2 regions of the Vibrio sp. F13 genome follow, and region 2 is predicted to be linked to the other one. Evidence: predicted binding sites of a transcription regulator. Region 2 holds the regulator's gene; the other holds the start of a gene.

Evidence for each region. Region 2 encodes CRP, which controls carbon source genes, mostly activating them, when cyclic AMP is high. Its sites were predicted from a motif close to TGTGANNNNNNTCACA; they were not measured.
Region 1: a site for CRP is predicted at 3,964-3,979, ahead of rppH (RNA pyrophosphohydrolase). Genes of this name have one in related genera too.

The regions. Positions count from the first base shown of each region.
Region 1 covers NZ_CP170175.1:1,165,282-1,173,171, reverse strand. The annotation lists gene vpsR (cyclic-di-GMP-binding transcriptional regulator VpsR) at 42-1,376, shown strand; gene LMH68_RS05345 (hypothetical protein) at 2,003-2,254, shown strand; gene LMH68_RS05340 (DUF6482 family protein) at 2,469-2,780, shown strand; gene mutH (DNA mismatch repair endonuclease MutH) at 2,849-3,514, opposite strand; gene rppH (RNA pyrophosphohydrolase) at 4,131-4,649, shown strand; gene ptsP (phosphoenolpyruvate--protein phosphotransferase) at 4,652-6,901, shown strand; gene LMH68_RS05320 (sulfite exporter TauE/SafE family protein) at 6,910-7,701, shown strand; gene lgt (prolipoprotein diacylglyceryl transferase) at 7,759-7,890, shown strand, end outside.
Region 2 covers NZ_CP170175.1:2,059,223-2,067,112, reverse strand. The annotation lists gene LMH68_RS09440 (ABC transporter ATP-binding protein) at 1-1,897, shown strand, start outside; gene LMH68_RS09435 (TIGR02444 family protein) at 1,894-2,364, shown strand; gene LMH68_RS09430 (hydrolase) at 2,572-3,564, shown strand; gene LMH68_RS09425 (YheU family protein) at 3,660-3,872, shown strand; gene LMH68_RS09420 (phosphoribulokinase) at 3,950-4,819, shown strand; gene crp (cAMP-activated global transcriptional regulator CRP) at 5,059-5,691, shown strand; gene LMH68_RS09410 (DUF1338 domain-containing protein) at 5,875-6,666, opposite strand; gene astD (succinylglutamate-semialdehyde dehydrogenase) at 6,880-7,890, opposite strand, start outside.

The sequences.
Region 1 (7,890 bases), 890 kb from region 2:
GTATTAGTCTGATTTAAATAAAAATAGAATAAGGAAGAAGGATGGGAACTCAATTTAAGATGGATTCCTTACCAGGTTCTCTTATCGTCGTTGGTGGTGCGTACGAACCCTGGTTATCAGTGTTAGAACAAGTGGGTTGGCAGTGTACCCAGTGTGCAGATTTACGAAAAGCCGATGCCTTGATTGCTGATATTGGCCCATGTATTGGTATTGTCGATCTTAGTCATGATGAGTTCAGTCTCAACGGTATTGCTAACCTTGTGAGCAATAACAAGCAGGTGAGATGGCTCGCCTTTATCCGTGAATCTCAATTAAGCTCTGATACGATCTGCCAGTTTATCGTCAACTTCTGTATCGACTTTTTCACGGCACCAATCCCAGATGCTCAATTGCTGAGTACCATTGGTCACCAACTGGGTATGCTTAAGCTTGAGCAGAAGGTATGGCCAAACTACGGCATCAATAACAACATGGGACTGCTAGGCGATTCTGTGGCCGTGAAGCGCTTGAGAGACCAAGTAAAGCGTATTGGGCCGACTGATGTCAGTATCTTGATTTATGGCGAGAGTGGGGTTGGTAAAGAGACGATTGCACGCTCAATTCATCAAAACTCTTCGCGAGCGCAGAAGCCATTTTTAACGGTCAATTGTCGTGCCTTATCTGAGATGAGAATAGAAGCCGAGGTATTTGGTATCTCAGCACAGCCCGCTGCAGCACCTTGTCTGTTGGAAGAAGCCGACGGCGGAACCATCTTACTCAATGATGTATTGGCGATGCCACGTAATCAGCAGTTGAACCTGCTGCGTTTCTTACAAGAAGGTAAAATTGAAACTGCGGATGGTCCTAAACCTGTCGATGTGCGTATTCTGGCCGCGAACTCTTCTGATATCGAAAAGGCATTGATCGAGGGCGACTTCAATGAAGAGCTTTATCATTACATCAATGTTCTGCGCATTCACGTTCCGAGCTTAAAAGAGCGAGTGAGTGATATTTCAGTATTGGCTAATCATTTTCTACGTGAGTATTCAAAAGAGTTTAATGCTCAAGCGAAGAGCTTTTCAGACGATGCTATCCGCTCGATGAATCGTTATCACTGGCCGGGCAATGTGCGTGAGTTGATGAATCAAATTAAGCGTGTCGTGCTGATGTCGGATGCGGTGATCATTGACGATCAACAACTGGATTTACCAAAACAGAATGATGAGCGCCGCAGTCTCAAAAGTATCCGTGAGCGTTCAGAGCGAGATGCGTTGCTGATTGTTCTGGAATCTTATGGTGGTCAAGTATCGTTGGCCGCTAAGGAGCTTGGAGTTTCGCGTGCAACCATGTACCGATTGCTGAACAAACATAGCCTGATTTCTGAAGGTGTTGTTTAGAGCTCTCTATTCATTGATTCTATCCCGTTAGTGTCAATCTAAGAACCACGCATGATGCGTGGTTTTTTTATATCCATTGCTACAACTTCTCGTTGATCGTTGACTGCTGACAGATTGACAGATTGACAGATTGATAGATTGAGCTATTAGAGGCTCGGTCTTTAAGAGAGATGTTCTGTGATTTTATATAATCATAGTGAATATGTTATATATAAAGTAATATGCAACTAATATTTTGGGTGAATCATTTGTTTTGAAATTGTTAATCAATTATCGGTTGAATAATATACTCACTTGGTTAGACTTTAACCGTGAAAGCAATGGTTTAACAAAGACTTATTTGCTTTTATTATCTCATTTCTTTTTGGATTTTTTAGTTAGTTTGGAGGCGCAAATGAAACATTTCGATTTTATACAGCATATTTGCGCGTCGTTTGATCCGTGTACTGACATGGTGACTGTTATGTCACAAACATCAGCCATGGCCGATCGAAACACCCAAGATAAACCTAACTAATAGATCCGTACCCTTATTTGGCTGCGGAAAAATAGCAGCTAAGTGAGAAGCCCTCATACTATCTAATACGCTATTTTTCCTCAGTTTATTTTACAACTGGAGAGTTATTATGCGTCACTCAGTATATTTAAAATTAGCAACAGTCCTTATCCGTGCAGACCTTCGTCGTGAAGAGCGTGAATGGCAACGAAAAGTTCGTCGCAGTTCATATGATCTACCATGGAACAATACTCACTTACTAAGAGATATTGGTCTTGAAGCTGACGGTCGACCGATTGGTTTTTCTGAACCAGAAGTCGTCACGATTGAACGTCGAGTACGTCACCTTCGTCGTGTCTTAAGTGCGCGAATACCGACGTAATCTGCGGGGTTGATAGCACCTTTCAACCCCTAAGATAATTAACAGTGATAGTTATGGCGTCGAAAGTGCAAACTTTTGAACTAGAACTGGCCAAAAAAGAGAAGCGCTTGCTTCTCTTTTTTGCTTTTTTAAGCCGAGATCTGTGCTTTTTTAAGTCGTTATCTAGTAAAGGAAAAGAGTTCTACTAAGCTTTATAGAGCAAGGGAGGCCGGCTATGCAAAAGCATCAATTAGACATGTGGTTACATGGAGAGCGCAAAGACTCTTATCAAACACCCAAAGTGTACGTTATTGGCTGTTCTGATATTTCAGAATATCTATTGGCGGTGGAGTACAAACATAAGCTAGAACCGGTAAAGCAAGACGGCGAGCCGCTTCACTTTGGATCCTTGGATCAAGTGAAAGAGGAGTTACTCCGGCTCGGCTTTGAAAAGGCGTATCTTCGCTTACACAACGCCTATGATGAGTTTGGTAATGAGCCAAGCCAAAGCTACTGTGATATTGAACTGGCGCTCAAACCTCATTAGAACTCGTTTCTTACTACCGACGGTTGATAACACACTGATCATCCTATCTTTGAAGTGCGTTAAGCGACCTATGCGTAGTGTGTCGTCAGCAATTTGTGGGTGAATTGAGTTCTTAGGTAAAAACCACGCGGTTTAGTCTTGATGGGCTTTCCACTTGCACCGTAGGCTTCCGTTAACACTCGGCTGTTGGCGGCTTTTGGTCGTAGATGCAGCGCTTCACCGTGCCTTGCTGTTATTTGTTCAACATTGCCTAACACGATCAATTCCATCAGTTCTTCCCAATCCCTTTTTAGAAGCTCGTTTTCAGCCTCGCTTGGTGTCCATAGCAAAGGGGATCCTACATGCCTCTCTGCTAGCGGGATCTCTCTTTCTCCCTCGACAGGGATCCACAACACCTTAGACAGCTTGTTTCGAACGTGGCTGGTTTCCCAAGTTATGCCTTGCACACCCATCAAAGGAGCAACACACACAAAGGTGGTTTCGAGTGGCTTGCCAGAGTAGCTAATCGGAATGCTTTTTAGCTCGATACCGAGCTTGGCAAAATCTTGTTCTGGCTTACTGCCTGCAGGTGCACCCAAGTGCCATTCCAATAGCTGCCCAACCCAGCCTTTATCACGCTTAAGGTCGTTTGGCATCACCATCTCAGCTTCGTCAGCGAGCTCTTTAAAGGTCATTCCGGCGATGGCATACGCGCGCTCTAACAGCTCTTGTTGTGTTTGTGGTTCTGGTTTCATAATAAAAGGCATGATCAAAAAAATGATTTTATCAGAAGTTATCACCAAATGACGACTGGTTAAGAAATGATCTCCTTGCGAGAGAAGGGATCAAATTCAGGGTTATCCACAGGACATAAAGGTAATTAATTGAAATATTAATTTAGTGGATAAATAAACAGGGGTTTATGGTGGATAAAATGCTTGCCAAATGGGGTTCAAAATGAATCTTTCACTTAGTAGTGTGGATAAACATCGGAGTGGTTGATCTTTAACCATGTCAGGTTTCTGAAAGATCTTTTACATTTCTAATGTTTTTTAAAACTAGAATGTTATTTTAATTTACTGATTTATATAATAATAAAATTATTTTGACTGATTTGTTGTTTTTGGTGTTGATGAATCTATGGATTAAAAAAAACGATTGCGGGTAATTCTTCACATAGTTATTCACAGAAAAGGTGAATAAATGTGGTCTATGTCTCACTATTGTGTGGGTAACTAGAATTTGAGCAAAACTTATCCATATTCCTAGTTATTATTCATAAATATAGCGCTTATCACGTCACTAAGTTTGCTCCGATTGGGGATATGTGGAAAAATCAGAGTAATTAAAAATTTAGATAGAGGTTGGCCAGTGATAGATGGCGATGGTTACCGATTAAATGTTGGTATTGTAATCTGTAACAACCATGGTCAGGTCTTCTGGGCTAAACGATACGGGCAACATTCATGGCAATTCCCTCAAGGGGGAATAGATGAAGGTGAGACTCCGGAACAGGCAATGTACCGCGAGTTGTATGAAGAGGTTGGCCTTACTAAAAAGGATGTAAAGATCGTCGCGACAAGTCGTCATTGGTTACGCTACAAGCTACCCAAACGACTGGTTCGGTGGGATTCTAAACCTGTCTGTATTGGACAAAAACAGAAGTGGTTCCTTTTGCGCTTAGATTGCGATGAATCGCATATCAATATGCAGCGTGGAAGTACACCTGAGTTTGATGGTTGGCGTTGGGTGAGTTACTGGTACCCAGTTCGACAAGTTGTTTCTTTCAAGCGAGATGTTTACCGTCGAGCGATGAAAGAGTTCGCATCTTTAGCAATGCCGTTTAAAGAGCGAAAAATAAAAGGAAAGCGCAAATTGCGTAGAGGTTAAGCATGCTCAGTCAACTAAGGGAAATAGTTGAACACGTATCAAGAGTTGAAGATGTGTCGACGGCTCTTGATATTTTGGTTAAAGAGACATGCAGTGCGATGCAGACGGAATGTTGCACCGTGTATTTGGCAAATAATGATATGCAGCGCCTTGAGTTGATGGCAACTCAAGGCCTGATCTTCAAAGGCAATAGCATTCACATTGGTTTTGACGAAGGTCTGGTTGGCCTTGTTAAAAGAAGTGCTGAACCTATCAACCTTGCACAAGCGTCTGCTCACCCTGCTTATAAGTTTTTTCCAGAGCTTGGAGAAAACGTCTATCACTCTTTTCTCGGTACTCCGATTATCCACCGCAAGCAAGTGCTCGGTGTATTGGTCATTCAACAGAAGACCCCACGTTTATTTAGTGAGATGGAAGAATCCTTCCTTGTCACGCTCTCTGCACAACTTGCCGTTATTGTGGCGCACGCCCAAACTCAAGGCCATTGGCTGTTAGAGCAACAGAAGCTACCGGCTACTAAAGGTATTGCAGCTTCATCGGGCGTGGCGATTGGTGACTTATGGTGGGACAACACTCAGCCTGAACTCACCGATGTTTATCCTGCTTCGACGCTCAATATAGAGAGAGAGCATGAGTTGTTGGCGGTAGCGGTTGAAAACGCCCTCAATGACTTTAAGCGCATGCGAAAGCGCTTAGATAGCGAAATCAATAAAGATGCGTTGGCGATCTTTGACCTGTTTACTCACTTACTCAACGATCCTATGCTGCGTAAGGATCTAAAAAGCCAAATCCAGAAAGGCGATAAAGCCGATTGGGCACTAAGACAGGTTGTAGAGAGTTATTCTAATCGCTTTGCTCGTATGTCGGACGTGTATCTTCGTGAGAGAGCACAAGACATCCGAGAGCTCGGACAAAGGCTGCTCTATTTCCTCCACAACTCTGAACATGAACTTCGCACGTTAGATAAGCCGATTATCCTAGTGGTTCGTGAGTTAACCGCTTCGGTATTAGCGTCTATTCCCAAAGAAAAGCTCTTAGCGGTGATTTCCTTGGAAGGGGCGGCGAACTCGCACGCAGCGATTTTATCTCGAGCGCTTGGCATACCTTCCGTCATGGGGGTAAACCTCAACCTAGCTCAAGCTAATGGCAAGCGAGCGATTGTTGATGGGTATAGCGGTGAGATCTTTATTGAGCCGACTAAAAGCCTGCTCAAAGAGTATCGAGGGCTGATTCTAGAAGAGAGTGAGCTCTCCTCTATGGTCAATCGCGAGCTGTACCTACCGGCAAAAACGCAAGACAACAAGCAAGTCGAGATTCTGCTTAATGCGGGTTTAAGTGCAGACACTAACATCGCTATCAACCAAGGCGTTGATGGCGTAGGGCTGTATCGAACTGAAATTTCTTTCTTGTTGCAGCAAAGATTCCCGTCAGAGGATGAACAATTCAAGCAGTATCGTTCTGTACTGGCAAGCTACCCAGAGAAACAAGTGGTGATGCGTACACTCGATATCGGTGGTGATAAGGCCTTACCGTATTTTCCTATCGAAGAGGACAATCCATTCCTTGGTTGGCGTGGTATTCGGTTTACGCTCGATCATCCTGACATCTTTATTATTCAGTTACGTGCCATGCTACGTGCGAGCTGTGAAAGCCATAACTTGAGTATTTTGCTGCCGATGATCTCTGGTGCACAGGAGTTGGATGACGCGCTACAGTTGATTGAACAAGCGTATGATGAAGTGCATGAGCTTGATAACCGAGTGCGTATGCCTCGCGTTGGTATCATGATTGAAGTGCCATCCATGCTGTACATACTGCCGCTGATTGCGCATAAGGTCGACTTTGTTTCAGTCGGTACCAACGACTTAACCCAATATTTATTAGCGGTTGATCGGAACAATTCACGAGTATCCGATGTCTATGAATCAATGCACCCTGCGGTGATCATGGTATTAAAACAAATTCATGATACTTGTAAGCAATATCAATTACCTGTTTGTATTTGTGGCGAGTTAGCCGGTGACCCGATGGGCGCGCTGCTATTGATTGGATTGGGGTATGAGACGTTAAGTATGAATACCTCGAATGTCGCAAGAACCAAATATTTGATTCGTCAATCGAACTTGGCTGAATTACAGGATTTGGCAAATAAGGCACTTTCAAAACCGTATGGTAGTGACATCTATAGTATGATGCTGAACTATTTCGAAGAGCGTGAATTTACAGGCTTCATTCGAGCAGGTAAAAAATAGGATTTAACGTGTCATATGAACTGATAGGCTTGTTAGCGGGCCTTGGTGCTATTGTTGGTGTTTTAGCAGGCTTGCTAGGCATTGGTGGTGGTTTGCTGGTTGTTCCTGCCTTACTGTTTTTGCTTCCTAAAGCGGGTATCCCCCAAGAGTTTGCGATGCAAATGGCATTGGCTACTTCGCTATCAACCATCATCGTTACGTCGGGATCGTCTGCGATTAACCATCTAAAGTTGGGTAACGTAGAGATGTTTGTCGTTAAATGGTTGATGCCAGGTGTGGTGATAGGTGGCTTCCTCGGCTCTTTCGTGGCCGATGTAATTCCAGCTCAATACTTACCAAAAGTCTTTGGTGTGATTGTTTTGGTGTTGGCGTTGCAAATGCTATTGTCGATTCGCTCCAAGAGCCAAAAATCGATGCCGGGTTCAGCTAAAACCGTGTTGTGTGGCGGCGGGATTGGTTTGGTATCAAGCTTAGCGGGCATTGGCGGTGGGTCTTTATCGGTACCTTTCCTTAACCATCACGGTGTGGAAATGCGTAAAGCCGTCGGCTCATCTTCGGTATGCGGTTGTGTTATCGCGATTTCGGGAATGCTAGGTTTCATTTGGCATGGATCTTCTGTCGATGATCTTCCTGCGTATAGCTTGGGTTATGTTTATCTACCGGCTTTGATCGCGATATCTTGTACCTCAGTTTTGACCACTCGAGTGGGTGCGAAACTGGCCACTCAATTGCCAACCCCTGTGCTGAAGAAATTCTTTGCGGTATTTTTAATGTTTATAGCAGCCACAATGCTGCTGTAGTGTCTTTTCTGTTAGTCATTGAGCTAACCGTTAATTAATTTAGATAGAGAGCCAAGTATGTCTCAGGGTTTTATCGAATTCCCAAATATCGATCCTGTTCTTATTGAACTAGGACCAATCTCAGTTCGTTGGTACGGCCTAATGTACCTTGTCGGTTTTATGTTTGCTCTTTGGTTAGCAAATCGCCGA
Region 2 (7,890 bases):
GCTACGCGGCGGTAAGCCACTCCTCGACCAAGCATCTGCGACTTTTCACCCTGGCGACAAGATCGGTTTGGTTGGTAAAAACGGCTGTGGTAAATCTACGCTATTCGCCTTAATTAAGGACGAACTGTCTATTGATGCGGGTTCATTCAGTAAACCAGCCCATTGGGAAATGGCTTGGGTTGCTCAAGAAACACCTGCATTAGAAAGAACAGCAATTGAATACGTGATTGATGGCGACCGTGAATACCGCGGCCTTGAAGATCAACTAGAGAAAGCTGAACAAGCCGACAATGGCACATTGGTAGCAGAGATCCACGGCAAGATTGAAACCATTGGTGGTTACAGCATAAAGGCACGTGCTGCCGAGTTACTGGATGGCCTAGGCTTTAGCCAAGAACAAATGACATGGAACCTGACTCAATTCTCAGGTGGTTGGCGTATGCGTTTGAACCTAGCGCAAGCCCTACTGTGTCGCAGTGACCTACTGCTACTCGATGAGCCTACCAACCACTTGGATTTAGACGCAGTAATGTGGCTCGAGCGTTGGTTACAAAGCTACCCTGGCACGCTAGTGCTTATCTCGCACGATAGAGACTTCTTAGACCCTATCGTCAACCGCATCGTGCACGTTGAAAACCAACAGCTCAATGAGTACACGGGTAACTACTCATCGTTCGAAACCCAACGAGCGCAAAAACTGATTCTGCAACAAGCGATGTACCAAAAGCAGCAGAAACAGATGTCTCACATGCAGAGCTACATTGACCGTTTCCGTTACAAAGCTTCAAAGGCTCGCCAAGCGCAAAGCCGTATTAAAGCGCTAGAGAAAATGGAACAAGTGCTGCCTGCTCAGTTTGATAATCCATTCAGCTTTGAATTTAGAGAACCAGACGCACTACCAAACCCAATCATGATGATGGATGAAGTATCAGCGGGCTATGATGACAATCTGATTCTAGAAAAGATTCGCTTGAACCTAGTACCGGGCAGTCGTATTGGTTTGCTTGGCCGAAATGGCGCTGGTAAATCAACACTGATTAAACTGCTTTCTGGCGAACTGAAACAGCAAGGCGGTGAACTGAGTTATTCGCAAGGCGTTAAGATTGGTTACTTTGCACAGCACCAGTTAGAAACGTTGCACCCAGAAGAAACACCGCTGCAGCACATGATGCAGATTGCCCCTAAACACACCGAGCAACAATTGCGTGATTACCTAGGTAGCTTCGGTTTCCAAGGTGAAAAAGCACTTGATAAAGTAGCACCCTTCTCAGGTGGTGAAAAAGCGCGTTTAGTATTAGCGCTACTGGTATGGCAAAAACCAAACCTGTTGCTACTCGATGAACCAACCAACCACTTGGATCTCGACATGCGTCAAGCGCTGACTTTTGCCCTGCAGACGTTTGAAGGCGCAATGGTTATCGTATCGCACGACCGTTACCTACTGCGTGCAACTACCGATGATTTATACCTTGTACACGACCGCCAAGTCGCACCGTTTGATGGTGACTTAAGCGATTACTACAAGTGGCTAACCGAGCAACAGAAAGTTGAGCGCAAAGAAGCACAAGCATTGGCACCAGCCAAAGACGGCGCCAACAGTGCAGCAGCGAAAAAAGAGCAGAAACGTAAAGAAGCCGAGTTCCGTAAACTGACGGCACCACTTCGTAAAAAGCTCACTCAATTTGAAAAGCAGATGGATAAATTAACGCAGGCTCTTGAAGAAGCTGAGCAAGAATTATCCGACACATCACTGTATGAAGCTGAAAATAAGGCTAAACTGAATAAAGTACTCGCTCTCCAAGCGAGCAGTAAGTCACAGCTAGAAGAAGTTGAAATGGATTGGATGTCCACTCAAGAAGAGCTTGAGCAGATGGAACAGGATATGGATAGCTTATGAGCCCAGAGCACGCCCCAATATCACTAACACTGGAACGACTATGGCAATTTAGCCTTCAGTATTACAGTGTGCGCGGTGTAAAGGATGCGTGCTTAGCTTTGCAAAACCAGTTCCACGGCAACGTCAATCTACTGCTGCTTCTCAAATGGCTTGATGAGCAGCAATTGTCTTTTGCTGAAGAAGAGTGGCATAAAGTTCAACAGTGTTTAAGCCGCTCTGAAACCCTGCTTCATAGCTATCGAGAGCTACGTAAACATCTCAAAGCACACGTTGTCGACTCTCTATACCGTGAAGCGCTAAAGTTTGAGTTACAGCTTGAAAAGCAACAACAGTCCGATCTGGTCGACTGTATAAACTCCCTACAACTGTACGCTAACCAGCAATCACCGCTCACTTTTCAGTACTGTCGTTTATTAGGGGCTGAAAACCTCTGCGACGCTTTTTCTGAACCAGCACCACAGCCCTAGCTCGTTCTCTTTCCCTTTTATTCAATCAAGATCCAAGCTTAACCTTGATATTATTCAAACGGTTACCCATAGTCTGTTTTTGTATCTCGTATAAGTGAAGCCTTGCGCTTATGCCGAGAATCAACCAAGCTCAAATAAAAACGTGGGCGTTTCGTTACAAACTCAACACGTTATCAAAACCCGTATAAAGAAGCATGGATCGTTTTTATGACAATATTTACCGCAGCTGCTGGTCTCTCTAATCCGCACTTACAAACCTTAGTGCCACGGTTTATTAGGAAGCAGGCGCTGTTTCATCCTCACTGGCAAACCTTAGAAACACCCGATGGTGACTTTCTTGATCTTGCTTGGAGCGAATCACCAGACGGTGACACCTCAAATAAAAATGATCGCAGTAGCAAGCCGATATTCGTTCTATTCCACGGTTTAGAAGGTAGCTTTGAGAGCCCTTATGCCAATGGATTAATGAATGCGTTTGCTAAAGATGGTTGGTTGTCCGTGATGATGCACTTCAGAGGCTGCAGCGGAAAACCCAATCGCCTGGCTCGCGCTTACCATTCAGGTGAAGTCGAAGATGCGCGCTTTTTTCTAAGACACCTGCACGCCCAGTTTCCGAATAACCCTAAGGTTGCGGTTGGCATATCTTTAGGTGGAAACATGCTGGCGAACTATTTGGCTGAGTACGCAGACGACCCATTGCTGTCGGCGGCGACCATCGTATCTGCTCCTTTTGACTTAGCGTGTTGCTCTAGTCGTATTGAGCGTGGTTTCTCCAAGCTCTATAAGAAGTACCTGCTCAACTCTCTAAAATCGAATGCGCTAAAAAAGGTTAACCTGCTGCAGGAAAAACTTGGCATCACCGCTGAAGCCATCAAGAACATCACCAAACTGTATGAGTTTGATGAACGAATCACTGCGCCTCTGCACGGCTTCAAAAATGCCCAAGATTATTATGCGCAATGTTCTGCTCTGCCTAAGCTCAATAAGATCAAACTACCGACTCAGATCATTCATGCCAAAGACGACCCTTTCATGACCGATGATGTGATCCCAAAATTTGTTCTGCCCGATAACATCGATTATCGACTGTTTCAAAAAGGCGGCCATGTTGGGTTTATTACTGGCAGTACACTCAAGCCAAGGTTTTGGTTAGAAGAAGCCTTGCCTGCCTACTATGAAAGTATCCAAGATTCGGCATAATGACCGAGCCTTAGTAAATAGAAGTAAAACAATACTAAGCACACGCATTTCTACATCAATAAACCTATTTATGAACATAAAAGAGAGAAGTATTTATGATCATCCCATGGCAAGACATTGCGCCAGAGACACTGGAAAACCTCATCAAAGAGTTCGTGCTGCGTGAAGGCACAGACTACGGCGACGTAGAGGTTTCACTGCAAAACAAGATTGATCAAGTGAAACATCAATTAGCTTCAGGAGAAGTCAGAATTGTGTTTTCTGAGCTCCATGAAACCGTTGATATTCAAGTCACAAAACGCTTCTAAGCTGCGCTCATAAAGGAGCCGTGTTATAGTGGTAAACGATTGCTAACAAGTAAGTTACTCAAAAGACAAGGGTTGTCATGTCCGCTAAACATCCAATTATTGCGGTGACGGGTTCATCTGGAGCCGGCACCACCACCACCTCAGAAGCCTTCCGTAAAATGTTCAATATGATGGACGTGAAGGCAGCTTGGGTTGAAGGAGATAGTTTCCATCGCTTCACTCGCCCAGAGATGGATGTCGAGATCCGTAAAGCGCGCGAGCAAGGTAAGCACATCAGCTACTTTGGTCCACAAGCCAACGATTTTGGTGCGCTAGAAGAGTTCTTCCGTAAATACGGTAACGAAGGCACAGGTAAAGTACGAAGCTACCTGCACACCTTCGATGAAGCCGTGCCTTACAATCAAATGCCAGGCACCTTTACGCCATGGCAGGAGATCCCTGAAAACTCCGATGTGATGTTTTACGAAGGCCTGCACGGCGGTGTGGTTGATGGCGACATTAACGTTTCTCAACACGTCGATTTGCTGATTGGCATGGTACCTATCGTAAACCTAGAGTGGATTCAAAAATTCGTTCGTGACACCCGCGATCGTGGCCACTCACGCGAAGCCGTAATGGATTCCATTGTTCGTTCGATGGATGATTACCTTAACTACATTACCCCACAATTTTCGCGCACTCACATCAACTTTCAGCGTGTTCCAACCGTAGATACATCTAACCCTCTCAACGCCAAAGGGATTCCAAGTTTAGACGAAAGCTTCGTAGTTATACGTTTGCGTGGCATCAAAAACGTCGATTTCCCCTACCTTCTGGCTATGATTGATGGCTCGTTTATGTCTCGTCATAACACGCTAGTAGTGCCAGGCGGCAAGATGAGTTTTGCTATGGAGCTCATTGTGAGGCCAATCCTGCAACAACTCATCGAAACCGGAAAAATAGGTTAACAAAACGACATTCTGGTTGATTACTTTTCATACCGTGATCATGTGCACAATTTTGCGTAAAAAATCGTAGCTTGGTCACGATTAAAATCAAGAAATAGTACCTGAAAAAGGATACTATTCTTAAACGAAACACAAGATAGCTTGCAGCACTCAACGAGTGCTCTTATCCTACAAGTCAATCCAGGCTTAGCTAAAATACGGAAAGCGGCAAGCATACCCTGCAGAGGAAGTGAGATATTATGGTTCTAGGTAAACCTCAAACCGATCCAACATTAGAGTGGTTCCTTTCACACTGTCATATTCATAAGTACCCTTCAAAAAGTACTTTGATTCATGCTGGTGAAAAGGCAGAAACCTTGTACTACATCGTTAAAGGTTCTGTGGCAGTTCTTATCAAAGACGAAGAAGGTAAGGAAATGATTCTTTCTTACCTAAACCAAGGCGACTTCATCGGTGAGCTTGGCTTGTTCGAAGAAGACCAAGAGCGTACAGCTTGGGTTCGTGCTAAATCTCCTTGTGAAGTAGCTGAAATTTCTTTCAAGAAATTCCGTCAACTTATCCAAGTGAACCCAGATATCCTAATGCGCCTTTCAGCGCAAATGGCAAACCGTCTACAAGTAACTAGCCAAAAGGTTGGTGACTTAGCGTTCCTTGATGTAACAGGTCGTATCGCTCAAACGCTACTAAACCTAGCGAAACAGCCAGATGCAATGACTCACCCTGACGGCATGCAAATCAAGATCACTCGTCAAGAGATTGGCCAGATCGTTGGTTGTTCTCGTGAGACCGTTGGTCGTATCTTGAAGATGCTAGAAGAGCAGAACCTAATTTCTGCACACGGTAAAACTATCGTGGTATACGGCACTCGTTAATCTCGATTAACTGAGCCAAAAATTTGAAAGCCACCAAATGCGAATTTGGTGGCTTTTTTGTTTTCTGAAGACCCAGAGAGCAGATGCGAGATACGATAAAAACTCACAGAATCCTATTTGTAAACTTCCTCGAAGCGAAGCGTACTCGAATCTCTAGGACAAAGTCCGTGCTCGTACCTTTTGTTAACCGTTGGTGCTCTCAAAGATTTTGTCAGCTGATGCTGCAACAAAACCTGTGTAAAGCTCACCGTTGACCATCGCATAACGCTTAGCGAACTCATAGAAGCCGCCAGGAATCATCTCATTGCCTTCAACAAATGAAACTGGGACTTTGTCTGCCATTGTTGATGATTGCTCTAATAAGACCTCTGGAGAGCCTTTAACCTGACCGCCAGATGCATTGATTGTGAAGCCTGACTCGCTCAGGTAGTCATTCACCGCCTGCACTTCATCAAATTCATTTAGCTGGTTCACACTCACCGTAAAGTGGTTTGCACCATATCCATGAGCCGCGAGCCAAGACGCGTATTCGCTCTCTTTCGCTAGTACTTGGAAGTCAGCGAAGCTCAAATCCCAAAGACGACCACCAAACAAGAACTCATGACCTTGAAGCTTACTTGAGTCCACTTGCTCAACCAACTTAGCAACGATCTGTTGCAAGTCACTTGAACACTCTTCTACCTTCAACTCACTAATGAACACTTTTGGTTGTTTTGGATTTGGGTGCTCGTAATGCTTAGCCACCAACTTCTTGCTCTCAAACAAGTAGTCGCCACACGCCTTATAGCCTAACTCTAGGAAAGGCTTCGCTAATGTTTCAATACCCAAAGGAGCAACATTGAAAGTACGCAATGCAATGTGATCATTAATCAGCGCTTCGTCTTCTTTCAGCAAGTGATGCACTTTCTCAGCCGATGGACAAAGCCTGTGAATGTAATCGTCCCAAAGTGATTTAAAGAGTAGATCGGGCGTCATGGTGACTCCTTGTCAAAGGTTCTAGCAAGCTAGTAATTTGGATAAGAGAGGGAGAGGCTGAGACACAGAGTCAGCAGCCATCAGCCTGTGACATACTTTTTCTATTATTATCTACCGCCCAATCTAGGTGTCGGACGTGATGGAAAAGGAAAGCGATAACACCACTTCCCTATTTCAAGCTTAACGCATGAGCCTAAGACTCATTAGCCTAAATTAAAGCTCAATACCCGGGCTAAACGTTGCTGGAAGTTGAGTTTCACCGCCTTCCATTGAAGCCATAGGATAAGCACAGTAGTCCGCCGCATAGTAAGCACTTGGGCGTAGGTTGCCTGAAGCACCCGGACCACCAAATGGTGCATCACCACTTGCGCCTGTTAGCTGACGGTTACGGTTAACAATACCCGCACGGATATGGTCAACGAAGTATTCCCATTCAGAATCATCTGTTGATACAAGACCCGCAGACAAACCAAAACGAGTGTCGTTAGCTAGCTCAACCGCTTGCTTTAGCGATTGGTAACGAACCACTTGTAGCAGTGGACCGAAGTACTCTTCATCCGGCAGTTCAGCAATGTTGGTTGCGTCGATAATACCAGGAGAAACAAACGCCGCCTGACCCGCTTTTGCTTCTACTAGGCTGACACCACCTAACGATTGCAGATTAGCTTGCGCGTCTAGAATAAATTTAGCGGCAGCTTCAGAGATCTGAGGGCCCATGAAAGGAGCTGGTTCCGCGAAAGGCTGATCGACACGAATCTTTTGCGTAGCTGCGACCAGTTTATCGAGTAGCAGATCGCCCTTCTCGCCAACAGGCACGTACAAACGACGAGCACATGTACAACGTTGACCCGCACTGATGAAAGCTGATTGGATGATAGTGTATACCGTTGCGTCTGCATCACCGTATTGGTCGCTGATCACCATAGGGTTGTTGCCGCCCATTTCTAGTGCCAGCATCTTGCCCGGTTGGCCCGCGAATTGACGATGCAGGATATGACCGGTATTGGCACTACCTGTGAACAGCACGCCATCAAGACCTTTAGCATCGGCTAGTGCGATACCTGTCTCTTTAGCGCCTTGTACTAGGTTGATTACGCCAGCTGGAAGGCCCGCTTCTTGCCATAGTTTCATCGTAAACTCACCCGTCCAAGGTGTCTGCTCTGAAGGCTTAAATACCACGGTATTACCCGATAGCAGTGCAGGAACAATATGACCGTTTGGTAG